4 regions of the Bacillus sp. iso_77 genome follow, and region 3 is predicted to be linked to each of the others. Evidence: riboswitches for the same ligand, from Rfam matches in the RefSeq annotation. Region 3 holds a riboswitch; each other region holds the start of a gene.
The links. A riboswitch is a leader RNA that binds a small molecule or an ion and turns the genes downstream of it on or off. The one in region 3 is predicted to bind thiamine pyrophosphate.
Positions count from the first base shown of each region.

Region 1: another riboswitch for thiamine pyrophosphate. It lies ahead of tenA (thiaminase II); the one in region 3 lies ahead of thiC (phosphomethylpyrimidine synthase ThiC).
Region 2: another riboswitch for thiamine pyrophosphate. It lies ahead of thiT (energy-coupled thiamine transporter ThiT); the one in region 3 lies ahead of thiC (phosphomethylpyrimidine synthase ThiC).
Region 4: another riboswitch for thiamine pyrophosphate. It lies ahead of tenA (thiaminase II); the one in region 3 lies ahead of thiC (phosphomethylpyrimidine synthase ThiC).

Region 1 is NZ_CM149683.1:3,552,003-3,559,500, forward strand. It holds gene AC0VYC_RS18290 (methyl-accepting chemotaxis protein) at 1-689, opposite strand, end outside; gene AC0VYC_RS18295 (energy-coupling factor transporter transmembrane component T family protein) at 839-1,573, opposite strand; gene AC0VYC_RS18300 (ABC transporter ATP-binding protein) at 1,563-3,161, opposite strand; gene AC0VYC_RS18305 (ECF transporter S component) at 3,136-3,735, opposite strand; gene tenA (thiaminase II) at 3,732-4,418, opposite strand; TPP riboswitch at 4,506-4,609, opposite strand; gene AC0VYC_RS18315 (hypothetical protein) at 4,666-5,793, opposite strand; partial or broken gene AC0VYC_RS18320 (type 1 glutamine amidotransferase domain-containing protein) at 5,934-6,589, opposite strand; gene AC0VYC_RS18325 (hypothetical protein) at 6,844-7,008, shown strand; gene AC0VYC_RS18330 (DUF1304 domain-containing protein) at 7,153-7,498, opposite strand, start outside.
Region 2 is NZ_CM149683.1:2,747,297-2,754,794, forward strand. It holds rRNA gene AC0VYC_RS14175 (23S ribosomal RNA) at 1-1,713, opposite strand, end outside; rRNA gene AC0VYC_RS14180 (16S ribosomal RNA) at 1,896-3,444, opposite strand; TPP riboswitch at 3,881-3,983, shown strand; gene thiT (energy-coupled thiamine transporter ThiT) at 4,080-4,655, shown strand; gene AC0VYC_RS14190 (GNAT family N-acetyltransferase) at 4,896-5,450, opposite strand; gene AC0VYC_RS14195 (DUF1232 domain-containing protein) at 5,600-6,259, shown strand; gene rodA (rod shape-determining protein RodA) at 6,274-7,428, shown strand; gene ftsW (putative lipid II flippase FtsW) at 7,434-7,498, shown strand, end outside.
Region 3 is NZ_CM149683.1:2,425,476-2,432,973, forward strand. It holds gene AC0VYC_RS12475 (intercompartmental signaling factor BofC) at 1-400, opposite strand, end outside; gene AC0VYC_RS12480 (serine/threonine protein kinase) at 627-1,271, shown strand; gene AC0VYC_RS12485 (hypothetical protein) at 1,504-1,686, opposite strand; gene AC0VYC_RS12490 (hypothetical protein) at 1,879-2,028, shown strand; gene thiC (phosphomethylpyrimidine synthase ThiC) at 2,060-3,820, opposite strand; TPP riboswitch at 3,947-4,056, opposite strand; gene AC0VYC_RS12500 (LysE family transporter) at 4,295-4,927, shown strand; gene AC0VYC_RS12505 (YhcN/YlaJ family sporulation lipoprotein) at 4,974-5,594, opposite strand; gene safA (SafA/ExsA family spore coat assembly protein) at 5,728-6,930, opposite strand; gene nadA (quinolinate synthase NadA) at 7,062-7,498, opposite strand, start outside.
Region 4 is NZ_CM149683.1:1,147,365-1,154,862, forward strand. It holds gene AC0VYC_RS05740 (NAD kinase) at 6-806, shown strand; gene AC0VYC_RS05745 (RluA family pseudouridine synthase) at 824-1,717, shown strand; gene prpE (bis(5'-nucleosyl)-tetraphosphatase PrpE) at 1,758-2,501, opposite strand; gene AC0VYC_RS05755 (monovalent cation:proton antiporter family protein) at 2,662-4,509, shown strand; TPP riboswitch at 4,563-4,672, shown strand; gene tenA (thiaminase II) at 4,751-5,461, shown strand; gene tenI (thiazole tautomerase TenI) at 5,436-6,053, shown strand; gene thiO (glycine oxidase ThiO) at 6,037-7,149, shown strand; gene thiS (sulfur carrier protein ThiS) at 7,146-7,349, shown strand; gene AC0VYC_RS05780 (thiazole synthase) at 7,354-7,498, shown strand, end outside.

The sequences.
Region 1 (7,498 bases), 1.1 Mb from region 3:
CCTTTGATAGAGCCTTGCACATCTTTTAGCGCTGTTTCAATATCAGTCGTTGCTTGCTTCGCGTGAGTAGACAGCTTTCTCACTTCCGTAGCAACCACCCCAAAGCCTGCTCCTGCTTCACCTACTCTTGCAGCCTCAATGGATGCATTGAGTCCAAGTAAGTTCGTTTGATCAGAGATACCTTTGATGAGATTAGACACTTGGTTGATTTTAGAGGAATTTTCGACAGTGGTTTTTGTATTTTGTAGAATTTGTTCACTTGTCGCTTGTAGTTCCTCTGAATGTGCAGCCACTTGCTGTACCATCGCGACTAGTTTTTCGGAAGCATCGTTACTTTCCGTCATAATGTGTTCTAATCGTTGTTGATTCGTTTGGTCATATGCTACACAGAAGGCAGCGACCACTTGACCATTGTCATCTTTAATCGGGACGGCGACGATGTCCATAGGAATTCCGTACACCTCTTTAGGAATCTGGATAAACGATGGCTCTCTCCCATTTTTCAACATTGAAAAGTTTTGGAACCCGGGAGCTACAACATCCCCAGCTTTAAACCCTAAGTCAATGTTCCCGTGCTGCTGATAATAAAGAACCTTCTCTTTCCCTAATACAGAAAAGGTTAGCTGCTCTCTCATAGCTAGTCCAACGATTGGTAAAGCGTCTATTATGTTATCAATTCTCTGTGACATTCGCTCACGTTCATCCTCTCTTTTTCTCAGTACACTCTCTTTATCGGTTCTTTATATGATCTATTACAGCCTGCAATGTGTACTAATATCAACCAAATGACCTAAGACATATAAAACAGCCACATTCTATCAAGAGAATGTGGCTGTTTTTAAAAGAAGAAGATGCATATCAACACACTAATGACGATAAAAAAAAGATACATGCAGTCGATCCATGAAGTGCTGATGACATGATAATACGTTCTCTCCCTCGTCCCTGTGAAGCCTCTTGCTTCCATCGCAATGGCTAGTCGTTCAGATTTCCGTACACCTTGCGTGAAAAGTGGGAGTGCATAACGTATAAAGGCTTTCCAGCTGTTTTTTTGCTTGTAGCCTCTAATTTTATGTGCAGCCTTCATTTGCTTCAATTCACTTTGAAACAACGGGATAAACCGGAAGCCTGCCAGCATTCCATATGCCCATTTGGGTGACATTCGGCATTGATGGATTAAGCTCATCATAAAGGCCGTCAAATCAGTTGTTGATGTAAAAAGGAGACCAAATGTCACAAAGCCAAGCATTCTAAAAGAAATGGTCAGCCCATTTCTTAAACTCTCCTCTGTGATATGAAACCATGCCCATTTCCAAACTGTATGATCTCCCTTGCCAAAGGCCGCGATCATCCAAAACACGAGAATGAAAAAGAGCAGATAAGGTACAAGTCTGGTGATGAGGTATTTCAAATTCCAGCCGCCTAGGACAAGTCCAATTCCAAGTGCAAACAGCCAGATGATGAACGTCGTTTTAGGATCAGAAATCGCCATCAGACAGCACATCGCAAGGAGATGGGCGAGTAATTTCATGACTGGATTTACAGTGGATAGAAAGGAGTGATTACTTTGCAATCGTCATCACTTCCTTTCTTTCAACCATATAGCGGTAATGTAACGGCACTCTCAGCTCACAGGAAGTGACAAGTTCCTGATGAGAAAATAAATCAAAAGGCGTACCATCATAAACATGCTCCCCTTGATGAAAAACAAGCACCTGATCAGCGCACTCATCAACGAGTTCCATATCATGTGTGACCATGATAATAGTGGTGCCTTGTCGTTGACGTTCTTTTAAACGCCGGATTAACTCCCTCGCCGTTTTCTCATCCTGCCCGAAGGTCGGCTCATCTAAAATGAGTACATCCTGATCAAAAAGAAGCATCGTGGCAACACTTAATCTTCTTTTTTGTCCTAAGCTTAAGGTGAAAGGATGCGCGTCTCTATGCTTCTCTAGGCCGAACTCTACCAATAGCTGATTCGTTTTTTCTTGCACAACAGGCTCTGGCCAATTTCGCTGTCTCCCACCAAATGCGATTTCATCAAACACTGTGTCCTGTATAAATTGAAGTTCTGGATTTTGAAATACAAAGCCTGCTTTTTCATATAATGTTCGGTCAGACCACTTTTTCAGATGTTTTCCTTTTAAGTAAATGTGACCTTTCTTTATTGGTTCTAAACGGATGACATGTTTAAGAAACGTACTTTTTCCGCTGCCATTTTCACCGATGATCGCAACCCAATCTCCTGCTTTTATATTAAGGTGCAGGTCATCTATAATGCTTTTTTTCCCGTAGCTTAATTGTAGATGATCTGTGCGAATAATGACCTCTCGATCTGTTGATGACAATTTCTCATGACGTTCTTTTCTCGCCTCAAAGGTTTGCAAGAGTGTTTGACTCAGTGAATGAAACGGATCTTGTAAGACATTGGACCATTTCTCGGGAAATATTTTCGGACGCCAAATGCCGGCTTCTTTCATTTCTCCCTCAAATGTGTTCATCACGTCTTTTGGCGTTCCATCTGCTATGATACGGCCTTGATGATCTAATAAGATCACCCGATCCATCCACTCGATGACACCGTCTAACACATGCTCCACAAAAATCATCGTCTGATTCTGTTCAGCCGAAAGCTGCTGAAGTAATTGAAATATCTCCATTCTTCCTGCTGGATCAAGCTGTGCTGTCGGTTCATCAAAGAACAGGACATCTGGCTCTAATGCTAGTAAACAAGCAAGCGCCAACCGCTGCTTCATTCCGCCAGATAAGGTATGAATATCTGTATTTGGGTCGACATCCAGCTGTACCTTTTTCATGAGATGCTGAATCATGTCATCCATTTGTTCTCGAGGGACAGATCGATTCTCTAAGCTAAACGCAATTTCTTCATTGACTCGGTGCATACAAAACTGCGAATCTGGGTCTTGAAACATGACACCAGTATGCCTTTGCCGCATCACTTCTCCCTGTACTTCAGCTTCCATATGCTCTGGAATAATGCCAGCAAGCACAGAAATCAGCGTAGATTTCCCGCTTCCACTTGGTCCTAATATCAGCACCTTTTCCCCCTTTTGAATAGAAAGAGATACTTGATGAAGAACGGGATTCGGCTGTTCATAAAAACGGACAGCGAGATTACTGCACGCGAGAAATGAATCCATGCTGGTCACCCTTACTTCGTTTTTCTTTCATGATGGCATATTGATTCAGCACACCCGTTTTAGATAAAGCATCCACCACAACCTTTGCCAAGCAACCACCGAGTAACATGCCGCTAATGACTTGAGTGACAAGTGTCATGAGTAACACTTGAGGCGTGTAATAGCCGAATCCATTGGCAATGAGGCTATATGCCATTGCCCCTACTGCTGCAAAGGCACCAGACAACATGAGTGTCCACATGCGATATCGCTTATAGCCAAAAAGAGCGAAGGCGATTTCTGCTCCAAGTCCTTGGCATACACCAATCAAAAGCGCAGAAAGACCGAAGTGGCTGCCTGTCAGTAATTCCACGGCAGCGGCAGCTGTTTCTGCGATGAGGGCAGCTCCTGGCTTTTGGATAATGTAAGCAACGATTGGACTGGCAATGACCCAAATTCCGAACATGATGTTGCCTCCTGCTGGACCGACAAGGGCTGTAATCGGTAAATAAAGAGTCGACCACCCTAAATAGATGACTCCGCATGCCACTGATAAAATGACAGCAAGAACGACTTCTTTCATCTTCCATGTCATGAAGAATGCACCTCCATTTGGACAGGCCACTCTTCGACAGTAAAGGCCATGTCCCAGAATTTATACTCAAGCTGACAGCTTAAGATGAAGTGCTGTTTCATTTTCTCCTTTTCCTTCTCACTTGCTCCTTCCGCCCACTGATCAAGCCGTTTGCAAAGCTCCACTGTAACAGAGTCCGTTAACCCGCCATAAAACGTGATCCACTCATAGAATGGATGGGCAGGGTCGGGCTCAACATCTTTAAGCATTCGTTTGCCTATTTCCCAATAGGTCCAAGGGCAAGGGAGCAAAACCGCAATGATTTCTCCTAGCGTCCCTTCCTTTGCGACTTGCAGCATGTGATGAATATAGTGATGAGCACTTGGCGCCAAAGACGCACCTTGCAGTTCATCATAAGCGACACCTGCCACTCGGCAAAGGTTTTGATGAGGATGTGTCTCACTATCAAGGACAAAAGCCATTTGTTGATGGAAAAAAGTAATGTCCTCTCTGTCTGTACATCTGCTGATGGCTGCCGCATAAATTTTAATAAAGGCATTTAAATATTCCGCATCCTGTTTGACATAATGAATGATCTGTTCCTTTTCGAGTTCTCCTGCTGCGAGTCCTCTCACAAACGGATGCTGATAAATCGCTTCAAATAATGGTTCTGCTTCTTGCCTTAATTGGGTTGAAAATGTCATAAAAAAAGCCTCCTCTTTTTCAGTTGAATAAATGAAAAAGCCACCCCAAATGGAGCGGCCTTCTTATCGATTCAATCATGAATAAGACAAGGTCCAGCTCCACTTCCCTCCGCTAGTACAAACTAGATCAGGTTCAAAGGGTCCAAGATTTCCTCTTGTCTCAGTCATACATGACTCCCCTAGTGGACTTTTGTCATTTAATTATCTTTACTCTACACATGTGGCGATTTGATGTCAACCGCCGATCTTAATTCAATGTATTGATCGTTGGCAGCTTCTCGATCCCTGCCGCATAGTAGAAATTAAGGACACTGAAGAAATCAATTGGCTTTCCTGTCTTTAAATCAACAGCCAAAATATGATCGCCGTAATTTGTCAGGTCATCAATGTCTAAACGCCTTGGCGTTGTCTTTCCGAGAGTATCAACAAAGCTGCTATGGTAGTACTGCCCACTAGCAAACGATGATTCATGATACATAAATAATGTCTCCACATCTAAGTAGACAAGAATGGCCTCAGAGGAACTCGCATATGGAGCAGAGTACGATACTGGTGCCGAAATACTCTTCACTTTTACACTGTCAACAGAATGCGTTCTCTGTTGATATTTTCCATCATATGAGAAATAAAATACACGCTCCCATTTATAATCAGCGGTCTTAGATTGTTTGTTATATACTTTTGTACCATTTGCGAAAACATCCCCATTGGCATACGAAGCAACAAAGTATTGCAATGTTGATGACAGGGATTCAGCACCTGTGAAATTTGGTGGGTTTTTTGCATTCACCTGTAATGTATATGAGTCTCCAAAGTCTCCACCGCTAGTAATACCAAACGCATAATCACCCGCTGGTAAATTGCTTAACGCAAGCAGACTGCCTGCCGGTTGAATCAGATCCGTTGGATAAGCTTGTCCTTCTTCATAATCAATAACAAATAATTGAACGAAATAATCAGCATTTGGAGAGGTAATCCGGCTGATGAGCGCCTGAGAGGACGATGTACTTAAGAACCATAAATCAACTGGATCTTCCTCGTTTAAAACTGCCGATTGATTAATGGCTAGTCCATCAATAGAGCGAACGGCAGACGTGCGCATCTTTCCATCTGTAGCCGCTTTTCGTTTAATACTTATTCCCTTTTTCTTATCTACTTTAAATGATTTTTTTACTTCCTTCTGTTGAACCGCAGTCCCTTTATCCTGCTTTTCAAACGACTCTTGCACTTGCTGAATGGCTTTTTCAGTCAGTGGCGATACTTTTTCACTTGATTTTGGTGCATCTTCTGCTTTGATTGCTGGTGAAAATAAACCTGTTGTGACCAATAAAATAGACAGTAAGGCGGCGGTGATTTTGACATAAAATGCTCTCACAGGAACATCCCCTTTTCCCTAATTTGGGTTTTTTACCCTGTGATTATTTTACCATTTTTCTAATACTTGTTTTGGGCTTTTTTAGGAAATTTTTATAACAAAAAACCAGCCGTATGCGTCACGACTGGTTTTTTGATGATTTATGCAATGGTTTTGACAAATAAACGTGCTGTTTCTGCACTTGATCCTGGATTTTGTCCAGTAATGATTTGTCCGTCTACAACGGCGAATGGCGCAAATGCATCGCCTTTTTCAAATGCTGCCCCTTGCTCGCGAAGTTTTGTTTCCAATAAAAATGGAACTTTAGATGTCAATTGAACAGCATCCTCTTCCTCATTTGTGAATCCTGTTATTTTCTTGCCGTCGATAAATGATTTTCCATCACGATCCTTCACATCAACAAAGGCAGAAACGCCATGGCAAACTGCCCCAACGGCTCCATTTTTGTCTGAAATCGCTAAATCGCATCGGCAACCAATTGATTGGACGCAAAGTCGATCATTGGGCCATGTCCTCCAGCAAAGAAAATGCCATCATACTCAGCTGGGTTTACATCGGTCAGTGCCTTTGTGTCTTGAAGTAATTCATACACATCTTGATATTGTGCTGGAACTCCTTCAGGAATTGAATTTTTATCGATCGGTACTGTTCCACCTTTTATTGAAACAATTTGCACGTTGAGTCCATTTTCTTTAAAAATATGAAATGGCTCGGCTAATTCTTCTAGCCATAAGCCTGTTGGGTGTCCGTTCATTTCTGAGCTGCTTGTTGATACTAATAAAACGTTCTTGCTCAACTTTATCATCCTTTCTATTTATCATGTGGCTATTTTATATTTTGCACAATTAAATATCAAGCAATCAGACTTGGATACAACTCTTTATGTTATACCCGATTTTTTAAAAAATATAGCCTCACTTCAAATCTAATCATTCTGTCACATTCTATTGACAGGGAATTTCATGTAAAATTGTGATGAAATGATATAATATGAGAAACAATTGACAGGCCTCTTGCGCTAGAGGGAATTTAAAAGGAGTGGAAAAAGAGATGAAAACCTATTCGATTGTGATGATTATCATCACGCTCTGTATCATATTGGCTGTCTTTTTAATGAATCTTACGGGCGTCATGTATGGAAAAATCATATTGGCTGTCGCTGTTGCCCTTTGTCTTACGTCCATTATTCGTTTGATGGGAATGCGTAAAAGATAAAAGCCGCCCTCTAGGGCGGCTTTACCGTGTAGACAAACCCCTCGCATTCAGTGTCAGTCCTGCGCTTCGGTGCTCACCAATGTCAAATTCGCTCCGATGCTCGTCCTTCCTAAACTGCAAAGGTTTTCTATCACGCTGATAGGATTATATAGCCAGGATAAGTGCAATTAATGCAAGAAAAGCTGGTAACCCTTGTTTGATGATAATCGATTTATTAGACGTCACACCGCCAAATACTGCTGCGATGAACACACAAAGAACGAAAAATAGCTGAATCATATATCCTACGGTATTCGAACCAAGAATGAGCCCCCAAATGAGTCCAGCAGCTAGAAAGCCATTGTATAGCCCTTGATTAGCAAACATCACTTTCACATTTGGATCCTTTTGTAAGTGTTCAGGCAGATTGAAAGATCTTCTCGCCATTTTTGATTCCATAAAAAACATTTCTAGTAACATGATGACAATGTGCTCTAAAGCGACAATTCCT
Region 2 (7,498 bases), 320 kb from region 3:
CTTAACGAGAGTTCTCTCGATCACCTTAGGATTCTCTCCTCGCCTACCTGTGTCGGTTTGCGGTACGGGCACCTCTCACCTCGCTAGAGGCTTTTCTTGGCAGTGTGGAATCAGGAACTTCGCTACTAAATTTCGCTCGCCATCACAGCTCAGCCTTCACGGGAAACGGATTTGCCTATTTCCCAGCCTAACTGCTTGGACGCGGATATCCAATACCGCGCTTACCCTATCCTCCTGCGTCCCCCCATTGCTCAAATGGTGAGGAGGTGGTACAGGAATATCAACCTGTTGTCCATCGCCTACGCCTTTCGGCCTCGGCTTAGGTCCCGACTAACCCTGAGCGGACGAGCCTTCCTCAGGAAACCTTAGGCATTCGGTGGACGGGATTCTCACCCGTCTTTCGCTACTCATACCGGCATTCTCACTTCTAAGCGCTCCACCAGTCCTTCCGGTCTGACTTCACTGCACTTAGAACGCTCTCCTACCACTGTTCGTAAGAACAGTCCGCAGCTTCGGTGATACGTTTAGCCCCGGTACATTTTCGGCGCAGAGTCACTCGACCAGTGAGCTATTACGCACTCTTTAAATGGTGGCTGCTTCTAAGCCAACATCCTGGTTGTCTAAGCAACTCCACATCCTTTTCCACTTAACGTATACTTTGGGACCTTAGCTGGCGGTCTGGGCTGTTTCCCTTTCGACTACGGATCTTATCACTCGCAGTCTGACTCCCAAGGATAAGTCATCGGCATTCGGAGTTTGACTGAATTCGGTAACCCGGTAGGGGCCCCTAGTCCAATCAGTGCTCTACCTCCGAGACTCTTACCTTGAGGCTAGCCCTAAAGCTATTTCGGAGAGAACCAGCTATCTCCAGGTTCGATTGGCATTTCACCCCTACCCACACCTCATCCCCGCACTTTTCAACGTGCGTGGGTTCGGGCCTCCATTCAGTGTTACCTGAACTTCACCCTGGACATGGGTAGATCACCTGGTTTCGGGTCTACGACCACGTACTCATGCGCCCTATTCAGACTCGCTTTCGCTGCGGCTCCGCATCTTCTGCTTAACCTTGCACGGGATCGTAACTCGCCGGTTCATTCTACAAAAGGCACGCCATCACCCGTTAACGGGCTCTGACTACTTGTAGGCACACGGTTTCAGGATCTATTTCACTCCCCTTCCGGGGTGCTTTTCACCTTTCCCTCACGGTACTGGTTCACTATCGGTCACTAGGGAGTATTTAGCCTTGGGAGATGGTCCTCCCGGATTCCGACGGAATTTCACGTGTTCCGCCGTACTCAGGATCCACTCTGGAGAGAACAACATTTCAGTTACAGGGCTGTTACCTTCTTTGGCGGGCCTTTCCAGACCTCTTCGCTTATATCGTTCCTTTGTAACTCCGTATAGAGTGTCCTACAACCCCAAGAGGCAAGCCTCTTGGTTTGGGCTGTTCCCGTTTCGCTCGCCGCTACTCAGGGAATCGCATTTGCTTTCTCTTCCTCCGGGTACTTAGATGTTTCAGTTCCCCGGGTATGCCTTCTCATACTCTATGTATTCAAGTATGGATACTACTCCATTACGAGCAGTGGGTTTCCCCATTCGGAAATCTCCGGATCAAAGCTTGCTTACAGCTCCCCGAAGCATATCGGTGTTCGTCCCGTCCTTCATCGGCTCCTAGTGCCAAGGCATCCACCGTGCGCCCTTTCTAACTTAACCATTTCTTACTTTAGAAAGAATCACTATGTGTGATGAACTTTGCATTGCATTCAATGTGAATGTATTACTTATTGTTATCTAGTTTTCAAAGAACAATCCTGTCTCGCTAGAGACATGTTTGAAGGAATGATCCTTCAAAACTAAACAAGACGAAAAACGTGCGCTGCTCCATATATCCTTAGAAAGGAGGTGATCCAGCCGCACCTTCCGATACGGCTACCTTGTTACGACTTCACCCCAATCATCTGCCCCACCTTCGGCGGCTGGCTCCATAAAGGTTACCTCACCGACTTCGGGTGTTGCAAACTCTCGTGGTGTGACGGGCGGTGTGTACAAGGCCCGGGAACGTATTCACCGCGGCATGCTGATCCGCGATTACTAGCGATTCCAGCTTCACGCAGTCGAGTTGCAGACTGCGATCCGAACTGAGAACAGATTTGTGGGATTGGCTAAACCTTGCGGTCTCGCAGCCCTTTGTTCTGTCCATTGTAGCACGTGTGTAGCCCAGGTCATAAGGGGCATGATGATTTGACGTCATCCCCACCTTCCTCCGGTTTGTCACCGGCAGTCACCTTAGAGTGCCCAACTGAATGCTGGCAACTAAGATCAAGGGTTGCGCTCGTTGCGGGACTTAACCCAACATCTCACGACACGAGCTGACGACAACCATGCACCACCTGTCACTCTGTCCCCGAAGGGAAAGCCCTATCTCTAGGGTTGTCAGAGGATGTCAAGACCTGGTAAGGTTCTTCGCGTTGCTTCGAATTAAACCACATGCTCCACCGCTTGTGCGGGCCCCCGTCAATTCCTTTGAGTTTCAGTCTTGCGACCGTACTCCCCAGGCGGAGTGCTTAATGCGTTAGCTGCAGCACTAAGGGGCGGAAACCCCCTAACACTTAGCACTCATCGTTTACGGCGTGGACTACCAGGGTATCTAATCCTGTTCGCTCCCCACGCTTTCGCTCCTCAGCGTCAGTTACAGACCAGAGAGTCGCCTTCGCCACTGGTGTTCCTCCACATCTCTACGCATTTCACCGCTACACGTGGAATTCCACTCTCCTCTTCTGCACTCAAGTTTCCCAGTTTCCAATGACCCTCCCCGGTTGAGCCGGGGGCTTTCACATCAGACTTAAGAAACCGCCTGCGAGCCCTTTACGCCCAATAATTCCGGACAACGCTTGCCACCTACGTATTACCGCGGCTGCTGGCACGTAGTTAGCCGTGGCTTTCTGGTTAGGTACCGTCAAGGTACAAGCAGTTACTCTTGCACTTGTTCTTCCCTAACAACAGAGCTTTACGATCCGAAAACCTTCATCACTCACGCGGCGTTGCTCCGTCAGACTTTCGTCCATTGCGGAAGATTCCCTACTGCTGCCTCCCGTAGGAGTCTGGGCCGTGTCTCAGTCCCAGTGTGGCCGATCACCCTCTCAGGTCGGCTACGCATCGTCGCCTTGGTGAGCCGTTACCTCACCAACTAGCTAATGCGCCGCGGGTCCATCTGTAAGTGACAGCCGAAACCGTCTTTCATCCTTGAACCATGCGGTTCAAGGAACTATCCGGTATTAGCTCCGGTTTCCCGGAGTTATCCCAGTCTTACAGGCAGGTTACCCACGTGTTACTCACCCGTCCGCCGCTAACATCCGGGAGCAAGCTCCCTTCTGTCCGCTCGACTTGCATGTATTAGGCACGCCGCCAGCGTTCGTCCTGAGCCAGGATCAAACTCTCCGAGGTATGCAGGATGCATATCACACATGCGTTGCTACACGATGTAGCGAACTTAGCATGTGATCATTTCCTGCCTCGTCAGTCTGACTGACTACCTATGATGTATCATAGGATTTTTTTATAAAAACTCGAATTAACAGGTACGTTTTGTCTTGTTTAGTTTTCAAAGATCATCTTCGTTATCGCTCAGAAGCGACTTTATTAATATAACATTCTATCAAAATGAAGTCAACAACTTTTTTCTCGAATGTTATTTCTCAACCGCGCTGTTTCAGCGGCGAATACAAATATAACACCTTTTAAAAGAAGAAACAAGTATTTTTTCTAAATAATTTATTTTTCCTGATCTCTTTCTATATATTCGTACAAAAAGGGCTTCTCTCAGTAATTCACTATTGTTGATCCTGTAGGTCTTTAGTATATTTATAATAGATTGAAATTTAATAACCGCAGGGGGAGCCTCGTGCTGAGAGTGAACAATTCGTTGTTCTGACCCTTTGAACCTGTCAGTTAATACTGAAGTAGGAATGTGGAATCACTTGCATACATGTATGTATGCAAGCCGATATGTTTTTCTATGAATCACATACTCATCCTGACATGGTCTCTCCTTGCACAATTCGTGAAAAGGGGATTTTTTTATGCAGCAATCAAATCAATTAGTACGACTGATGGAGATCGCCATTATGACTTCTCTTGCACTTGTTTTAGATTATTTATCAGGTCTCTTTTTAAGAATGCCAAACGGCGGGTCAATTGCACTGATCATGATTCCTGTCATTCTCATGTCCATTAGATGGGGCGTGTCTGCTGGATTTATCATCGGTGTGTTAATCGCAGGACTGCAGCTGATGAACAATCCTATTATTGCTACACCTGTACAAGGGTTTCTCGATTACTTTGTCGCATCTGTTGTGATTTGTTTAAGCGGGCTATTCTCAGGATCAATTAAAAAAGCCATTCAGGATAAAAAGCGAAAGAAACAATTCTTCTATATTATCCTAGCTGTATTTGTCGCCAGTTTCTTCAGACTGCTGACGTTCTTTATTTCAGGTGTAGTTTTCTTTTCTCATTATGCACCAAAAGGAACACCAGGATGGGTGTATTCATTAGTTTATAACAGCACATATATGATTCCTTCATTTATCATTTGTAGTATTGTTCTTTGTTTACTCATCCCTAGTGCGTCTCGTTTGGTTTTTCCTCGACAAAAATAACCCAGCTGTTTCAGCGGGTTATTTTTTTATGCATAATTTGCTGCTCTATTGAATCTATTAATAGTAGAAGATTTCATGCTGGAGGTACGACAATGAATCCTTACTCCATTATGCTGTGCTGTTACATCCTCAGTCTCGCCTACTTTTTGGCCAGTTTCTATGAGGCATTAAAAATAGCAGGTGTGAAAGGAAAAGTAGAGGCTTCTCCTTTTATATCTTATATTTTACTCGCCACCCTTTTTACTTTTTTCTCTCATTATTACTGGAAGCTGACGATATAATCTGTTGAATCTGAGCACTTAGTACAGACAGCTCCCATCCATACCCTATTTCTTCATGGTTCTCACCAGCCAGCTCAAACTGGCTGGTGACGGCAAAACTAGGTTGAAGTTTTTGATAAAATTGCTTCGCTGAATTTTGCTCAAATACCCAGAGCAGCATATTCTGATAGCCTTTCTCTATTAAATAATCCACACCTTTTGCAATCAAAGCCATACCCGCTCCTGATTTCTGTTTTCTCTGCAACAAATAGATGGCATAAAGCTCGCCATCATATATTGAATATCTCTCATCACGCTGTTTTCCGAAGGAAGCAAAACCAAATACTCCGTCAGCATCCTCTGCGACAAACGTGCCTTCAAGCGACCTGCTTCTCCAGCTCTCTTCCCGCTCCTCTACATTCAAAGCATCTAAATACTCTTGTGAAATAATGCCGTGATAAGTCGTTTGCCAGCTCTTCACATGAATTTCGGCAATTTTAGGAATATCATTATGTACTGCATGTCTAACCTTCATCTGCACACCCCTTTTAGCCATTTCTTACTCTATGTTTCATATGATAAGTTGCTATTTTATAAAAATCAATCTCTAATGGATATTCGTTGACATTCTGTCAACACCCCTATATATTGGGTACGACTTCTTCTATTGAAGAGTTGAACTTTATGAAAAGGGTGAAGAAAGAGATGGAATTTAAAACAACTGAGCTTCGGCAGTTTTTAAAAGAACAACTGCAAATACGTTCTCTTTCATTAAGAGAACTCAGTACACAAACAGAAATTGATAAAGCCACACTGTCTAGAATCATGAACGGAAAAAGAAAACCGACTTTGAACCATTTACAGCGGCTATCAGATGCTCTACACATTTCTTTAGATCATCTATTGGCCACGGCTGGATTTTCAATTAAAAACGAAAGAGTTCACGGTAATACGTTCATTCAAGCCGTAGAAGAGATTGAGCGAACGCTGAAAGATCATGATGTCTATGACGGGAAATTCAGCGAGAATGAACTGAAACAGAAGCTAAATGAATATGAGACCTATAGTCAATCAGACGAGGGAAAAGAAACGATCTCGGCATATTTTGAAAAAAAGATAGATACGATAAGCGGTGTTGGGCCATTTCTTGATCAATTGAAAAGCATGTACTGCTCGTTCATGAGCGGACGGGGGACTTCTCGAGAATTGATGTTGATGGGAGGCGCATTACTTTACTTCATTATGCCCGTTGATTTAATACCAGATTATATTTTTCCGATCGGCTATATTGATGACGCTGCAGCGGTGCAGGTCGTATTAAACCAGCTGACAAATAGGTCATAGCAGGTGACAGAGACATGAAAAAACAGAACAGCATTGACTTCGCATTATTATTCACTGTCATTTGCTTCTTTGTGATCAGCCTGCTGGCTGTGTATAGCGGATCGGGACAGTATGAAACGCAAGATATGTTTTATTTCGTCAAAAGACAAGTTTTCTGGTATATCGTCGGCTTTGGCCTTATGGCGGCAGTTGCTTACTTTGATTATGAACTGCTTGAGCGGTTATCTTTTCGATTATTTGCAGGTGGTCTCTTTCTCATCATTCTCGTTCATTTTTTTGGCACGAATCAAAATGGCTCTCAAAGGTGGATCAGCTTGGGACCCATGAAAGTGCAACCATCAGAATTTATGAAAATTTTTGTCATTCTTCTGTTAGCGGCTATTTTAAATCGATACAAACATCAGCGCTTTTCGTTTAAAGAAAGCATGATTCCTACAATGAACATCATATGCTGGACCGCTGTTCCTTTTTTCCTGATTTTAATTCAGCCAGATTTGGGGACGGCACTTGTGATCTTGTCTATCGCTTTTACACTGATGCTTGTGTCAGGCATTTCAAGTAAGATGATCGCTGCATTGATCGCTTCTTTTCTCGCGCTTCTTGCATTTTTGACCTACTTGCACAATGAACATTTTGAGCACTTTACAAAAGTGATTAAACCTCATCAGCTTGATCGCATTTATGGGTGGCTCTCCCCAGATGAATTTGATTCGACATATGGGTATCAACTGAAACAAGCAATGCTTGGCATTGGGTCAGGGCAATTATCAGGAAGCGGGTATACAAAAGGAAATCAAGTACAAGGGGGAAATATCCCTGAAGCCCATACAGATTTTATATTTGCAGTCATTGGCGAGGAGTTTGGTTTTATCGGCGCCTCCCTATTGATCTGTTTATATCTTATGATGGTCTATCGAATGATTCATGTGGCAATGCATGCGAATACCCTTTATGGGCTTTATATATGTGCTGGAGTGGTTGGGCTGATCGTTTTTCAAGTCTTCCAAAACGTTGGGATGACAGTAGGGCTAATGCCTGTGACTGGTCTTGCCCTTCCTTTTATCAGCTATGGAGGCAGTGCGCTTTTAACCAATATGATTGCCATTGGCCTTGTGTTTAGTGTCAATTTGAGGTCCTCATCCTACATGTTTGGACGTAACTGGGATTGAAGGTGATGTCATTGATTCTTTCTCACCTAAAAAAAATCGACCACATTCTTGCTGGGACGATTGTTTGTCT
Region 3 (7,498 bases):
AGCGGGACGTATCAATTTGAAAAAAGAGATGAATAGGCTCCGCCCACCCGTCAGGCCTTCCATGAAACGTAGAAATCACGCCGTCTTCTGATAATCCGATATATCCATTTGCTTTACTCAAAGGCGATATATCGTCAATTTGCTTTCTAAAAAGGGCAAAATCCTCTCGCTGTTCTACCAATGTCCAGCCCTTATACTGGGCCCAAAATGTGTCTTTGTCTTCTAATGATGCCCGCTGTCTTTCAATACTTACATCGCCGTCTAGATAGACCTTTTCAAGCTGAACGTTGATGGTTTTTGACTCTTTTTGCAAGTGTTCTGCTGCTTCCATATCAACAGCGAAAAAGAGTACACTTGTCATGATAAGTCCTGTAACGAAATACTTTATTTTCACTTTCACTATTTACACCTCTTTAGAACATAAGATCGATGCATGACATATGTAGTTTGACCCATTTTGCTACACATTAACCAAATCGATGTCTTGACACATATTGAGAGTCTTTCGTTGTATCCTTCGTGCGTAAATGTTATGTTTTATACAATCCATTGCTCTACCGAATTACATGGTTTTTTCATCATTCGTTTTTCAGCCGCATAAACTGAAACCAAAGAAGGTGAAGTCAATGTCAGATGTCAAAAGATTAGCCGAATCGATTCAGTATCAAGAAGAAAAGCGTTTTAATAAGCTCGTCTTTAAACCGGCTGAGCTTGAGCTGTGCGGCAAAGGAAGAAGTGCCTATGTATTTTCATACAAAAAAGACGGCAAGAAAATGGCGTTAAAAGTCTTTTTTCCTTCTTATCGAAACATCGCCCGCAAAGAGGCTGCAATTTATGAAAAACTTTCCGGCTCCTCCTATTATCCTGAGATTTACGAGTCTGGGGATCAGTATATTTTAATGGAATATATTAAAGGTTATACTTTCTATGAATGCCTGACAAAAGGAATTCCGATCAAAAAACAAATGATTGAACAAGTAGATGATGCATTGGAAGAAGCACGCGCGAAAGGTTTAAATCCTTCTGATATTCATCTGCGGAATTTAATTTTAACAAAGGATGGCCGCGTCAGGGTCATTGACGTCGCCCGCTTCACGCAAACGAAAACATGTCATCAATGGGATGATTTAAAAGCTGCATACGCCTATTATCAAAAACCTTTTTTCCCTAAAAAAGCGCCGCGGCTGTGGCTTGAAGTGATTGCCTATTTGTATAAGAAAAACTGGCTGTCTCGAGGTCAGCTGAACAACCGAAATGATTTTACTGCATAATGAAAGCCGCTCGAAAAGAGCGGCTTTCAGATTGTTGACAAAGGGCTAAAATGAACTTGATTTTAGCCCTTTGTCTTCTTTTCAGCGTGATAGAAAACCTTTGAATTCTAGGAAGGACGAGTACCGGCGCGGAGCGAATTTGACATTCGTGAGCATCGGCACGCAGGACTGACAAAGAATGCGAGGGTTTGTCTACACGCTGAAAGCCGCTCTCTTTGAGCGGCTTTCTGTTTTATTCTGTTTCTACATGGATACTATTCACATTTAATAGGTTAATGATTTCATTATTCAGCTTAAACCAATGATTGGCTTCCTCAATTTTTTTATACACATCATAGGTAGCTGGACGTTTCAGCTCGAAATCGAGCACTTCCCCATTGTTCATATGAAATGTTACCTTAAATACTTTCATCATAAGATCACCTTCCACTCTGTCTTGTTCACTAACCGAATCGGTCAGCTCTTTTCATTCATTCTCTATTCAATCCGTTTCCCCTGCTTCTTTCCTTCTAAACACAAGAAGTTTAAATTTTGTTTAAATTCGCACAACATATCTATCTATGTACTCTTCAAAAGAAGTATATTGAATGAAAAGGAGGCTACCTTTATGAAACAAAAGAAAAAACGAACATCTCCAGAGAGACAAACAGTCCTGTTTCATTTAACAGATGCCCTCATCCCAAGTGTTGAAACGATGGCGATTGCAGTAAGAGCATTTTTGCACCTCGTAAGAAAAGCCATTTCAGCCGTTTTATAAAACCCCGCACTAGAGGAGTGCGAGGTTTTTTTTAGGATTGATAGATTTGGCTGCCTTGATTGATAAACTCTTTTGCCTTCTTCTCCATCTCTCTTTTCACTTCTTCTGATTGGTTGCGGATGTCATGGGAAATTTTCATACTGCAAAACTTTGGTCCACACATGGAACAGAAATGAGCGGTTTTAGCACCTTCAGCAGGCAATGTTTCATCATGGAATGCCAGCGCTCGTTCTGGGTCAAGTGACAGGTGAAATTGATCCCGCCATTTGAATTCAAATCTCGCTTTCGATAAGGCATCATCACGCTTTTGAGCAGCAGGATGTCCTTTTGCTACATCAGCTGCATGTGCGGCAATTTTATAGGCGATGACGCCTTCTCTTACATCTTCTTTGTTCGGCAGACCTAAATGCTCTTTTGGTGTCACATAGCACAGCATGGCGGTTCCGTACCAGCCAATCATCGCCGCACCGATCGCGGATGTAATATGATCATATCCCGGTGCAATATCTGTTGTTAGAGGACCTAACGTATAAAAAGGTGCCTCTTTGCATATCTCCATCTGCTTATCGACATTCTCTTTGATTTTATCCATTGGAACATGACCAGGTCCTTCAATCATGACCTGTACATCATGTTTCCAAGCGATCTCTGTCAATTCCCCTAACGTTTCCAGCTCTGCAAACTGCGCTTCGTCATTTGCGTCCGCAATGGATCCCGGTCTGAGCCCGTCCCCAAGCGAAAAGGCAATGTCATACGTTTTCATGATTTCACAAATTTCTTCAAAATGGGTATACAGAAAGTTCTCTTGATGATGAGCGAGACACCATCTTGCCATAATGGCTCCGCCTCTTGAAACAATTCCTGTGACCCGATCGACTGTGAGCGGAATATACCTTAACAGGACGCCCGCATGAATGGTGAAGTAGTCAACCCCTTGCTCTGCCTGTTCAATTAATGTGTCTCGGTATACTTCCCACGTCAAATTTTCTGCGATTCCATTCACTTTTTCAAGTGCCTGATAAATCGGGACAGTTCCTACTGGGACTGGGCAATTGCGGATAATCCATTCTCTCGTTGTATGAATATCCTTTCCTGTAGACAGGTCCATCATCGTATCTGCCCCCCATCTAATTGCCCATGTCATCTTCTCCACCTCTTCTTCAATGGACGACGTCACAGCTGAATTGCCAATATTCGCATTAATTTTCACGTGAAAATTCTTCCCGATGATCATCGGCTCACTTTCAGGATGGTTGATATTCGCTGGAATGACCGCTCTTCCACTAGCCACTTCCTCTCTAACAAACTCAGGACTTAGCTGTTCTCTCAAAGCGATAAACTCCATTTCAGGCGTAATGATCCCCTTTTTTGCATAATGCATTTGCGTCACACAAGCACCTTGTTTCCCGCGGAGCGGCACATGATGAAAATCTGTATGGGCAGCTTGAAAGGATTCTTTCCCATTCAAGCGATATCCATTATCTTCTGGCTTTACTTGACGCCCTTCATAGCTTTCAGTATCTTCTCTTTCTTTAATCCATTTTGATCTCAGGCGCTTTAATCCCTTTGTGACATCAATATGAGCCTCCTCATCTGTATACGGTCCACTTGTATCGTACACACGAATCGGTTCATTTTGGATATCACCTGCTTGTGTCACTGTATTTGTGAGCACGATTTCTCTTTTTGGCACCAAAATGTCAGGTCTTGAACCTTGTTCATATACCTTTCGACTGCCTTCAAAATTTGATAATAAAGATTGCGATGATGGAACATTTGTCTTTTCATTCATTTGCTGTTCTCTCCTTCTTTTCGTGTGACCGGTCAGGATGGAATCAGCACCAGCAAAAAACCAGATTCTATGTAAAGAACCTGGTTTCGTCGTCAGAAAAAAACATGTATGCCATTCATATGGCACATGTATCATCTTCAACTTCCCCACGCTGGTACGAGCCAGATCAGGTCCAAAGGGTTAAGAAGCTTGTCTTCTCTCTCAGCCCGCATTTCCGGGCACCCCTAGTCACTTATATTGATTTCCACAACAGTGTAGCATAGCTGAGAAATGAAAAAAAGAAGTTTCAGGAAAATAGTTCCTTTCCCCTACAATGAATACATGATCTTCACGATATACATCTTTATATACACGATCTATCTCTCTCATTTCGATTAAATCAGAAATAATCATTGATCCTTTTCTCCTATTATGTATAATTAATCTAAACGGAGAATTTTTATACAAACATGATTCAAAGGAAGTTCTAGTCGATTGCAAACATTTCTTACATTTATCGTCGTTGGATTCTCAATTGCTCTACCTGTTGGAGCGATCACGGTTGAAATGACAAAGCAGGGATTAAAAAACGGATTCTTTCATGGATTAACTGTAGGCGCTGGTGGTATGACCATCGATATATTGCTCATCTTGGCTTTATATGCTGGATTTGCTCAATTTTTATCTTTGCCCTTTATCCAAATTCCGCTCTGGCTGATCGGTGCCATCTTTTTAATGATTCTTGCCTACGATTCGATTAAAAATGCGGATCAAGACATCCATTTAGCAGGAGAAAAAGTGAATAAATCATTCGCTAAAACATACCGAAATGGGCTGCTCGTCGCAGTATCCCCTGGAAACCTTGTGTTCTGGGTATCTGTGTTTGGTGCTGTACTGGCAGATGCTTATAAAAATACAAATTCATCTGAATTTATATTGGCTGCTACGGGTATTTTGGCAGGGATTCTTCTTCATGACATCGGTCTTCTCACGATTGTTTCCCTAACAAGAAAAGTGATGAACCGAACAATGATTAAGTGGACATCCATTATTGCCGGTATTTTATTACTTGGATTTGGCTGTTATTTCTTTTATGAATTTTATATCGGGATCAAAGTTTATTTTTAAAGAAAGGCTAAAGTTCGTCATGAACTTTAGCCTTTTTTATTCCAGCTTATCGGGTCATGCCTGTCTGACCTGTTTCAAATTGCGTTTTTCTCATATCTCTGAAGCGTGTAAATGCGCCTTCGTCTTTAATGACTTGGACAGCTCTACCATCTGCATAACGAGTCGCTGCTTCTTCTACTTGTGATACACCCTCTGATGTCAAGCGCCCATCTGTTTTAAGAGCAATATACACATTTTCATCCGTCACCATAACTTGTGAGTCTGTCACATGGTTCATTTTGTTCACTCGGTTAGCGATTTTTCTTGAACGCTGGATGTTCTCTTGTTTATCGTAGCCAGAGAACGACATTTGGTTATGATAGTTCATATCTCCATGACTGTAGCGTCCATCTCCACCAGTAAGTGGCATTCTCACTTGATCCTGTGTAGGGCGTGAACGATAATCAACATTCGTTGTATTTCTTCCGTTCATTCCCTCCATAAGCTCAGAAACCGGTCCTTGATGATCTTGGTTGTTGTCTGTTGCCTGTTGATTGGAGTGGTATCCAACTGGCTGACCTGATTGATTATGACGTGTATCTACACCCGCATTGTTATTTGTACCACATGCCGTTAATCCAATAGGTAGAAGCACTAAGGCGATTGTTTTTTGCCATTTTTGTCTCAAACGAAAAACCCCCTGTACAAATTGAATCTCATGAGCGCAAAACAGGCTCTGTTTTAGCATGTACAGTTGAGGACAAAAACAAGCTGTCAGTTATAAACAAAAAAAGGAACGATTGAGATCGTCCCTTGTGTCATTAATCTTCTTCGTCTTCTTCTGGTCTTGCAAAGACAGATGGGTTTTGATAAGGCTGCTGCATATAAGGCTGTGCTGGATAAGCACCCATTTGACCATATGGAACAGGGGTTGGATAATGTCCAGGCCATGGTTGATGATGCTTCATGCCATCATCGCATCCGCAGTCTTCCTTGCCATATGCTTCATTTGGAGCGTTTGGATAAAAGCCTTGATTGGCATTTGCATTTGCATTTGCATTTGCGCCTGCATTTGGATGCATATGGTGGTGCCAGTGATGCCCATCGTTTGCATGATGCTCATGATGTTCACCGTAATAAGCCGGTGCTTGATACGCAGGATAATAAGGCTGAGCCGCCGGGTAAGGATACGGCATCATGTGATGGTGATAATACGGCTGTACCGGATAACAAAGGCCTGATCCCGGTAAAATAGGAGAAGCGGGTACCATTTGCTGCGGATATGGATACATTGCTGGCATGTAATGACCATAACCATAATAAGGATCATATGACTCTTGATGATGGTGGTGATGCTCTTTATTTTCAGCCATGCCCCCTACTGCTGCCCCTCCAACATTCGGCATTTGCGGGAAATTAGGAAGGTTTGGGTAATTACTATGTTCCATATCTTTTCCCTCCTCTTTTTGATGTGGGATATGAATGAATGGATCATATCCCTTCGCCACTTCATCTTTGAAATGATCCTTATTTTCATGATGAAAATGGTCCTTGTGATCTTTATGATCCTTTTTCTCATGAACATGATCTTTCTTTTCATGAACGTGATCTTTTTTCTCATGATGTTCTTTTTTGGGAGGAGGCGTGAATGGCTGGTAGAGATTCGTCTGATAATAGTTTACATCAACTTGTGGAAAAACTGGCTGTTCAATCTTTGGTACTGGTGGCACATAAGGTACCGGTTCATTCGGCTTTTCCTTCGGCTTCGTATCTTGAACTTGCACGACATCCTTTGGCTTTTCTTTTACATACGGGTGTTCTTTTGCTTTTGGCATTTCTTTTGCTTTGTGATGATCGGTTTTTACAGGAACACCACTAGATGGAATTTTGATTTTCATTCCTGGCATGATCAAATCTGGATTACTGAGCTGCGAATTTAATTTTTTCAATTCTTGAAAGTCGACTCCGTACTTCTTTGAAATTTTCCAAAGGGAGTCTCCTTTTTGCACAATATGAATTTTCAACGTTTTCCCCTCCTATGCAAAACGTGAACGTAGCGGTTATGTCAGAAGTACAATATGTTTCAACATAAATTTATGCCTATTTACAAGCCGATATGATAAAAACTTGTTTTCTGATAGGAGGGGACACTTCATTATTTAATGGTGAGCATCTTATTTAAAGCGAGCAATGCCTCTTTTGTCGTCTCTTCATTCACTTGAATCAAACCGACCGGCTCCCCTTTTTCAATGCTTTCAAGTGACCATAGTAGATGAGGCAGATCAATACGGTTCATTGTCAAACATGGACACATATCTGGATTAAGGGATTCGATTTGTTTGTCAGGGTGCTGGTCAATGATGCGTTTCACTAAATTCATTTCTGTTCCAATGGCCCACTTGCTTCCTGCTGGTGCCTGCTTGATCGTATCAATAATAAATTTCGTTGAACCAGCTAGATCAGAAGCCTTTACAACTTCATGTGTACACTCTGGATGAACAAGAATCTGTATGTCACGGTCTCGTTTTCTCGTTTGTTCAATATTCTCAATGGTAAATTTCTCATGAACAGAGCAATGACCTTTCCATAAAA
Region 4 (7,498 bases), 1.3 Mb from region 3:
AATTCATGAAATTTGCAGTTTCTTCGAAAGGGAATTCTGTATCTGACACACTTAAAAATAAAATACAGACCTACTTATTGGATTTTGGAATGGAATTAAATGAAGAGGAACCCGATCTCGTCATTACAGTTGGCGGAGACGGAACCCTTTTATACGCTTTTCACCGGTATAGCAACCGTCTGAACGAAACCGCTTTTGTCGGCGTACATACAGGCCATCTTGGTTTTTATGCGGACTGGGTCCCGAGTGAAATTGAAAAGCTTGTGTTAGCCATTGCCAAAACGCCTTATCATATTGTGGAATATCCGATTCTTGAAGTCATCGTCAGGTACAACGATGGGGGCAGAGAAGAAAAATATTTAGCAATGAATGAATGTACGATTAAAAGTATGGAAGGTACACTTGTGGCAGATGTTGAGATTAGGGGTCAGCTTTTTGAAACATTCAGAGGAGACGGTCTTTGTTTGTCTACACCATCTGGCAGTACAGCCTATAATAAGGCACTTGGCGGGGCTATTATTCACCCATCCATTAGGGCGATCCAGCTGGCAGAAATGGCTTCAATCAACAACAGAGTGTTTAGAACGGTCGGTTCGCCGCTCATTTTGCCCGACCACCATACGTGTGTGATCAAACCGATTAATGATGTGGATTTTCAGGTGACGATAGATCATTTGTCGCTGCTGCATAAAGATGTGAAATCCATTCAATGCCGAGTGGCAGACGAGAATGTCCGGTTTGCCCGATTTAGACCATTTCCGTTTTGGAAAAGGGTGCAAGATTCCTTTATCGGCAAAGGAGAATAAGAAAGAGGTTGTTCTCGCTGGAATACTTTAAGATAAACAAAACCATATCAGCCAAAGAAGAAGGCAGGCTGCTGAAGGACTACTTAATCGATCTTGGCATTTCAAAACGAATGCTGACAGATATTAAATTTGATGGCGGTGATCTTCTGATTAATGGAGAGCATGTGACCGTGAGATATGAGCTGCGCGAGGGAGACAGGCTCACCATTTTATTTCCCGAGGAAAAAGTGAGTGAAGGGCTAAAACCTGCGGCCATTCCGCTTGATATTTTATTTGAGGACGAGCACGTGCTTGTGCTGAATAAAAAGCCGTATATCCCATCGATTCCTTCTCGAGAGCACCCTGAGTATAGTATTGCAAATGGGGTGCTTCACCATTATGCTGAGCAGTCCGTTCGGCTGACTGTCCACTTGGTGAACCGTCTTGATCGTGATACTTCTGGTGTCATGTTAGTCGCTAAACATCGCTTTGCACACAGCCTTTTATCAAAGGCGCAGAAAAAAGGGGAAGTCAAGCGAACGTATAGAGCCATTACACATGGCATGATCACGCAAAAGGAAGGAACAATTAGAGCAAAAATTGCTCGAAAAGGGGACAGCATTATTGAACGAATGGTGGATGAATCTGGTCAGGAAGCCGTAACACATTATACGGTGCGGGCGGTACATACTCATTTAGATATGTCTGATGTGTCCCTTACCCTTGAAACGGGAAGAACTCATCAAATTCGTGTTCACATGCAATTCCTTGGTCATCCGCTTGTTGGAGATACGCTATATGGTGGAACAAGCGAGAGAATAGGCAGGCAGGCACTTCATAGTGAAACCCTTGTTTTTCCGCATCCGATAACAGGGGAGTCCATGACCTTTTCGGCTCCTTTACCGGATGATATGACATTATTGCTTCAGTAAACAAGTAAACCCGGTCACCTGTCATGGTGGACTGGGTTTTTTATTGCGTGAAATGCTGAAATCTTGAATCGTCATATGGCATAGATGAAGGAACAGATACGGTCTCAAGCTCTGGATATCTAAGGGCAGAGAGCTTGTGGCCAAAGACGCAGCCTGTATCAATGTTAACCGTTCTACCGATGAATCTTGGTTCTTTTACGGGTGTATGCCCGTACACAATCCATGGTTTTCCGTGATATTCCTTCGCCCAGTCCTTCCTGACAGGTCGACCGTCTGGCCATGTTTCTCCGGTGACTGCTCCAAATAATAGATAAGACCTCATCTGTTTGTTCGGTTTTTTGCCAATATCCTTTTCCTTCATCGCTGCGTGTGCAATGATCAGTTCATTCGGAATCAGTACATCATAAAGCGGTGCCTTTTCAAATAAATGTTTAAATTCACGTGATAAAATGGTTTGTTCATCATGGGGCAGGTTTTTGATTTCGTTCACCGTTGTTTCAATGCCATGCAGTAATTTTACGGGATTTCCTTTCAAATAACGATACAGCTTAAAACAATGGTTACCAGGCACATAGCGGATTGCGCCCTTAGAATAGGCGTGTATGACAAATTGCATGACGGCAACTGATCGAGGGCCGCGGTCTGTTAAATCACCAACAAGGGCCAGTGTTCTCTTATCAGGGTGGACAGGTAGTCCATGTTTGAGTTCGTATCCTAGTTTGTGTATGAGGGTAAGCAGCTCTTCGTAGCAGCCGTGGATATCGCCGATGATATCGAATTTCATAAAGGTTCCTCCTGATTTTTTCATCCATTGATCGGATATAAAGAAGTTTGAATTTTAGAAAATATAACAAATGGCTTTCATTTATTTTGGGCAATTGTTAGAATCAATGCTTTAACGTAAAACTTAAAAATTAAACATGAATGTTAGGAGGCTTTAGCCAATGGAGCATACATCTGTTTCATCACTCGTTGTCGTTATTATTGTAGCCTTTTTCACCCCCATTTTATTGCACCGGTTTAAGCTGACCATCCCGGTCGTTGTCGCTGAAATCATCATGGGGCTCATCATTGGAAAAAGCGGTCTTCAACTAGTTGTTGAACACGACGCATGGCTAGATACGTTATCCATGCTAGGTTTTATTTTTCTTATGTTTTTAAGTGGACTTGAAATAGATTTTTCTTCTTTTGAATCAAAGAAGAAAGCGCGAGAACTACCAAATGGATTAAAAGAACCGAATACATTTAAAACAGCGACCATTATTTTTGTTGGCGTATTTTGTATGTCCTTTATCCTGTCTTATGCGTTTGTCCTTGCAGGATTTATTCAAAATGCCTTTTTAATGACGCTTATTATTTCCACCATCTCATTGGGTGTCGTGGTTCCTACCTTAAAAGAGGAAAAGTTGATGCAGACGAATATTGGTCAAATCATTTTGCTTGTAGCCGTCATTGCTGATTTGGTGACAATGATTTTACTTGCTGTGTTTTCCTCCATTTATGGCGATGGAACAGGGAACATGTGGTTGCTCTTATTATTATTTGCGGCAGGTATTCTTCTTTATTTATTTGGCCGGGTATTTAAGACAAAGTCCATTTTTCAGTCAATGTCAAAAGGAACGGTGCAAATTGGGACAAGAGCCATCTTTACTCTCATTATAGTCTTAGTTGCCTTATCTGAATCACTCGGTGCTGAAAATATTCTTGGGGCTTTTTTAGCAGGTGTGCTTGTGTCTCTTCTTTCGCCTAATAAAGAGCTCGTACAGCAGCTGGACTCGTTTGGCTATGGATTTTTAATTCCGATCTTTTTTGTGATGGTTGGTGTGGACCTGAATATATGGTCACTCTTTAAAGATCCAACCATCATGATCATGATTCCGCTACTGTTTATCGCATTATTGCTTAGTAAACTCGTTCCGATTCTTTATTTAAAAAAATGGTATGACATGAAAAAAGTTATCGGTTCTGGTTTTTTATTAACCTCGACGTTATCCCTAGTTATTGCTGCTGCAACGATTGGTGAGCGGCTTGGTGTCATTGATCATAAAATGTCAGGAGCCCTTATTCTAGTCGCTGTGCTCACGAGTGTTTTAACGCCTGTTTGGTTTAAGGCGTTATTTAAACAAGAACGTGAAACCAATCATAAAAAGCGTGTGACGTTTATTGGAGCGAATCAGCTGACGTTACCTGTGACGCTTGATTTGCATCAGGATGAATATGACATTCGTATTTTACACGTCTTTCAGGAAAATAAAGAAGCCTTGCTTGCTGACTCCATCTTTGAAGTTGAAGCGATTGAACAATATGACGATGATACGCTCAGGCAGGCTGGCATCGGGCAAGAGGATGTGCTCGTTGTAGCTACAGGCAGTGAAACGAAAAATAAGGAAATTGCTTTATTTGCAAAAGAAGAAGGGTCTAAACAAGTCATTGCAAGTGTTAACAAAGCGGAAGCCGAGCTGACTTTAAAGGAAGCAGGGATCGATACCTTTTCTAACTTCTTATCATCTAAAACGGTGCTGAGGGCATTGATTGAAGCACCTGATGCGATTCGCTTGTTAACAAATGAGGATTCTTCTTTGTATCAAATTCAAATGAACAATCATCGGTATCATAATGTCATGCTGAGGGAATTTCCTTTTACCGGCGATTTGGTGTTTGTCCGTATTTTTAGAGGAATTGACAGCTTAGTACCGCATGGGGATACGACGCTTAGAAGCGGTGACCGCGTGCTTGTGTCTGGCTCCCGGGAGTATGTGGCAGGACTTAGAGCCCAATTAGAGTTGCGATGAACCCTTGACCGATGAACAAATCCTGATTAAGATAGAGGTACAACAATATATGTTTGATCCACTAGGGGAGTCCTTTAAAAGGGCTGAGATAAAAGTGTAGACTTTTAGACCCTCATTACCTGAACAGGTTCATACCTGCGTAGGGAAGTGGTGCGGTGTTTGACTATGCTTTTTACAAATTCCAAACCACTTTCCACGCGGAAAGTGGTTTTTTTATATGGAAAAACAGGAGGAGAGGAACATGACATTTTCGAACGAATGTAAAGAAGCAGCAGCTAGATGGTGGAATGGGAGCTTTACACACCCTTTTGTGAAAGGGATTGGTGATGGCACACTTTCACTCGATCGTTTCACTTATTATGTGATGCAGGATTCGTACTATTTAACTCATTTTGCAAAAGTACAATCGTATGGAGCCGCTATTAGTGAGGACTTACATACGACAGGCAGAATGGCATATCATGCGCAGGGTACGTATGAAGCAGAGCTATCACTGCATAGAAAGTTCACAGAACTGCTCCAGATCTCTGATGAAGCGCTGGCAAACTTTAAACCTTCTCCAACTGCTTATGCATATACCTCGCATATGTACCGATCTGTGAAAAGCGGTCGTTTTGAAGAAATTTTAGCCGCATTATTGCCGTGCTACTGGCTTTATTATGAGGTAGGAGAAAAACTGAAACAAACAACGCCTGACCATCCGATTTATCAAGAATGGATTTTGACATATGGCGGGGATTGGTTTAAAGAGCTTGTTTTTGAACAGGTGAACCGTTTTGATGAACTTGCAGAAAAAGCGCCAGAACATGTGCGGGCTAATATGAAAGAAAATTTCGTGATTTCGAGCTATTACGAATACCATTTCTGGGAGATGGCGTATGAAAAAGAAATGTGGCAAACAGCATGCTTAGATGGGGTTGGTGCAAATGGAACTCCATGCAGTGACAAATGATACGCTTCCTGTCAGGGAGCTCATCAAGCAAATAAAAGACATTGCGTCTGAAGTAGACTTTATTCATATTCGTGAACGATCGAAGGCAGCAGGTGAGCTGGTTCACCTCGTGAAACAACTACTAGCAGAAGGTGTTCCGAAAGAAAAGCTGATTATAAATGACCGAGTTGACGTTGCGCTGCTGACCAATATTCACCGGGTTCATCTTCCAGGACACAGCTTTTCGCCAAAGGAATTAAGACAAAAATTTCCTCATCTCCATGCGGGGGTATCGGTTCATTCGATAGAAGAAGCCAAAGCAGCAGAGAAGAACGGGGCAGAGTATGTCATGTTTGGGCATGTGTATGATACCGCATGCAAACCCGGACTACAGGCGAGAGGCATAAAGATTGTGGAAAACATGACTTCTACGCTGTCCATTCCAGTCGTTGTCATTGGTGGAATCACACCAGAACGACTGCCAGAATTGATGCATGTTGATTTAAAGGGAATAGCCGTCATGTCGGGAATTTTTGCTCATCCTCAGCCGCGCAAAATGGCGCAAACATTTTCTAAAAAGCGAAAGGAGAATCCTTATGAACAAGCATTATGATGTTGCAATCATTGGTGGTGGAATCATAGGGATGTCGATCGCTTATCACCTTGCAAAAGTAGGAAAGCAGATTGTCTTATTTGAGGCAAATGAGATCGGGAAGCAAACGACGAGTGCGGCTGCTGGCATGCTGGGTGCACATGCTGAAGGAGAAGGTGATGAAGATACTTTCTTTCAAGTAGGCAGACAAAGTCAGGCTTTATATGAAAAATTAACGGTCGACCTTCAGCATGAATCGGGCATTGATATTCGGACATCAGTGGGCGGGATTATGAAGGTGGCTTTTACAGAACAAGAAAAGCGAGCTCTTTGCCGGATGCAGCATTTGCCCACATTTGAATGGCTTGAAGCAAGCAGCGTAAAAGAACGTATGCCTCAAATAGCAGATGACATCGTAGGAGCAGGCTTGATAGCAGATGATGTACATGTCGAGCCATATGCGGTATGCAGGGCTTTTTGGCAGGCGGCTGTTCGGCACGGAGCGGATGTGAAGGAGTTTACCCCCGTTATCGATGTGAAGAGGGGAAAAGAAACTTTGACAGTCAGTACAGCTAAAGGCATCTTCACATGTGATCATCTGACTGTAGCAAGTGGTGTATGGTCAGGCCGTTTTTTGGAAGAACTGGGGTTATCACATTCTCTCTATCCAGTAAAAGGAGAATGCGTGTCTGTTTGGAATAACGGTCCAGCGCTTGCACACACCATCTATCATGATCATTGTTATATCGTTCAAAGGGATAGCGGTAAGCTAGTGATTGGTGCAACGATGAAACCTAATGACTGGCAGGCCGTTCCGACACTTGGCGGTATTGAAGCAGTTATTCAAAAAGCATCTCAGCTCATGCCTTCTATTCGAGAGATGCCGATTGATCAATGCTGGGCAGGTCTACGGCCAGCGACAAGCGACCGGCACCCCTATATCGGAAAACATCCGGAAGACGAGCGTATTCTTTTTGCAACGGGACATTACCGAAATGGCATTTTACTTGCGCCGATTACGGGGGAAATCATTCGCGGCTTGATAGTAGGCGAGTCTGTGAATAAGGAATGGCTTCATGTGTTTCGTATTGGGCGAAAGGAGGCATTGTTCGTATGAAAGTTCAATTGAATGGAAGAATGGTTGATTTCGATAAGGAAAATGGCACGATTTTTGATCTGCTATCAGCCTATCAACTTGAAAACCGAGTGGTGATCGTTGAAAAAAATCAAGAAATTATAGATAAAGAAGCCTTTCAACAGGTAAAAATTCAACCAAATGACACGATTGAAATCGTTCACTTTGTAGGAGGAGGATGACAACATGCTGCATATTGGCGGAAAAACATTCACATCTAGATTATTACTTGGTACAGGGAAGTACCCATCATTTGAAATTCAAAAAGAAGCTGTGAACGTATCAGAAGCTGAAATTTTGACCTTTGCTGTGCGAAGAATGAACATATTTG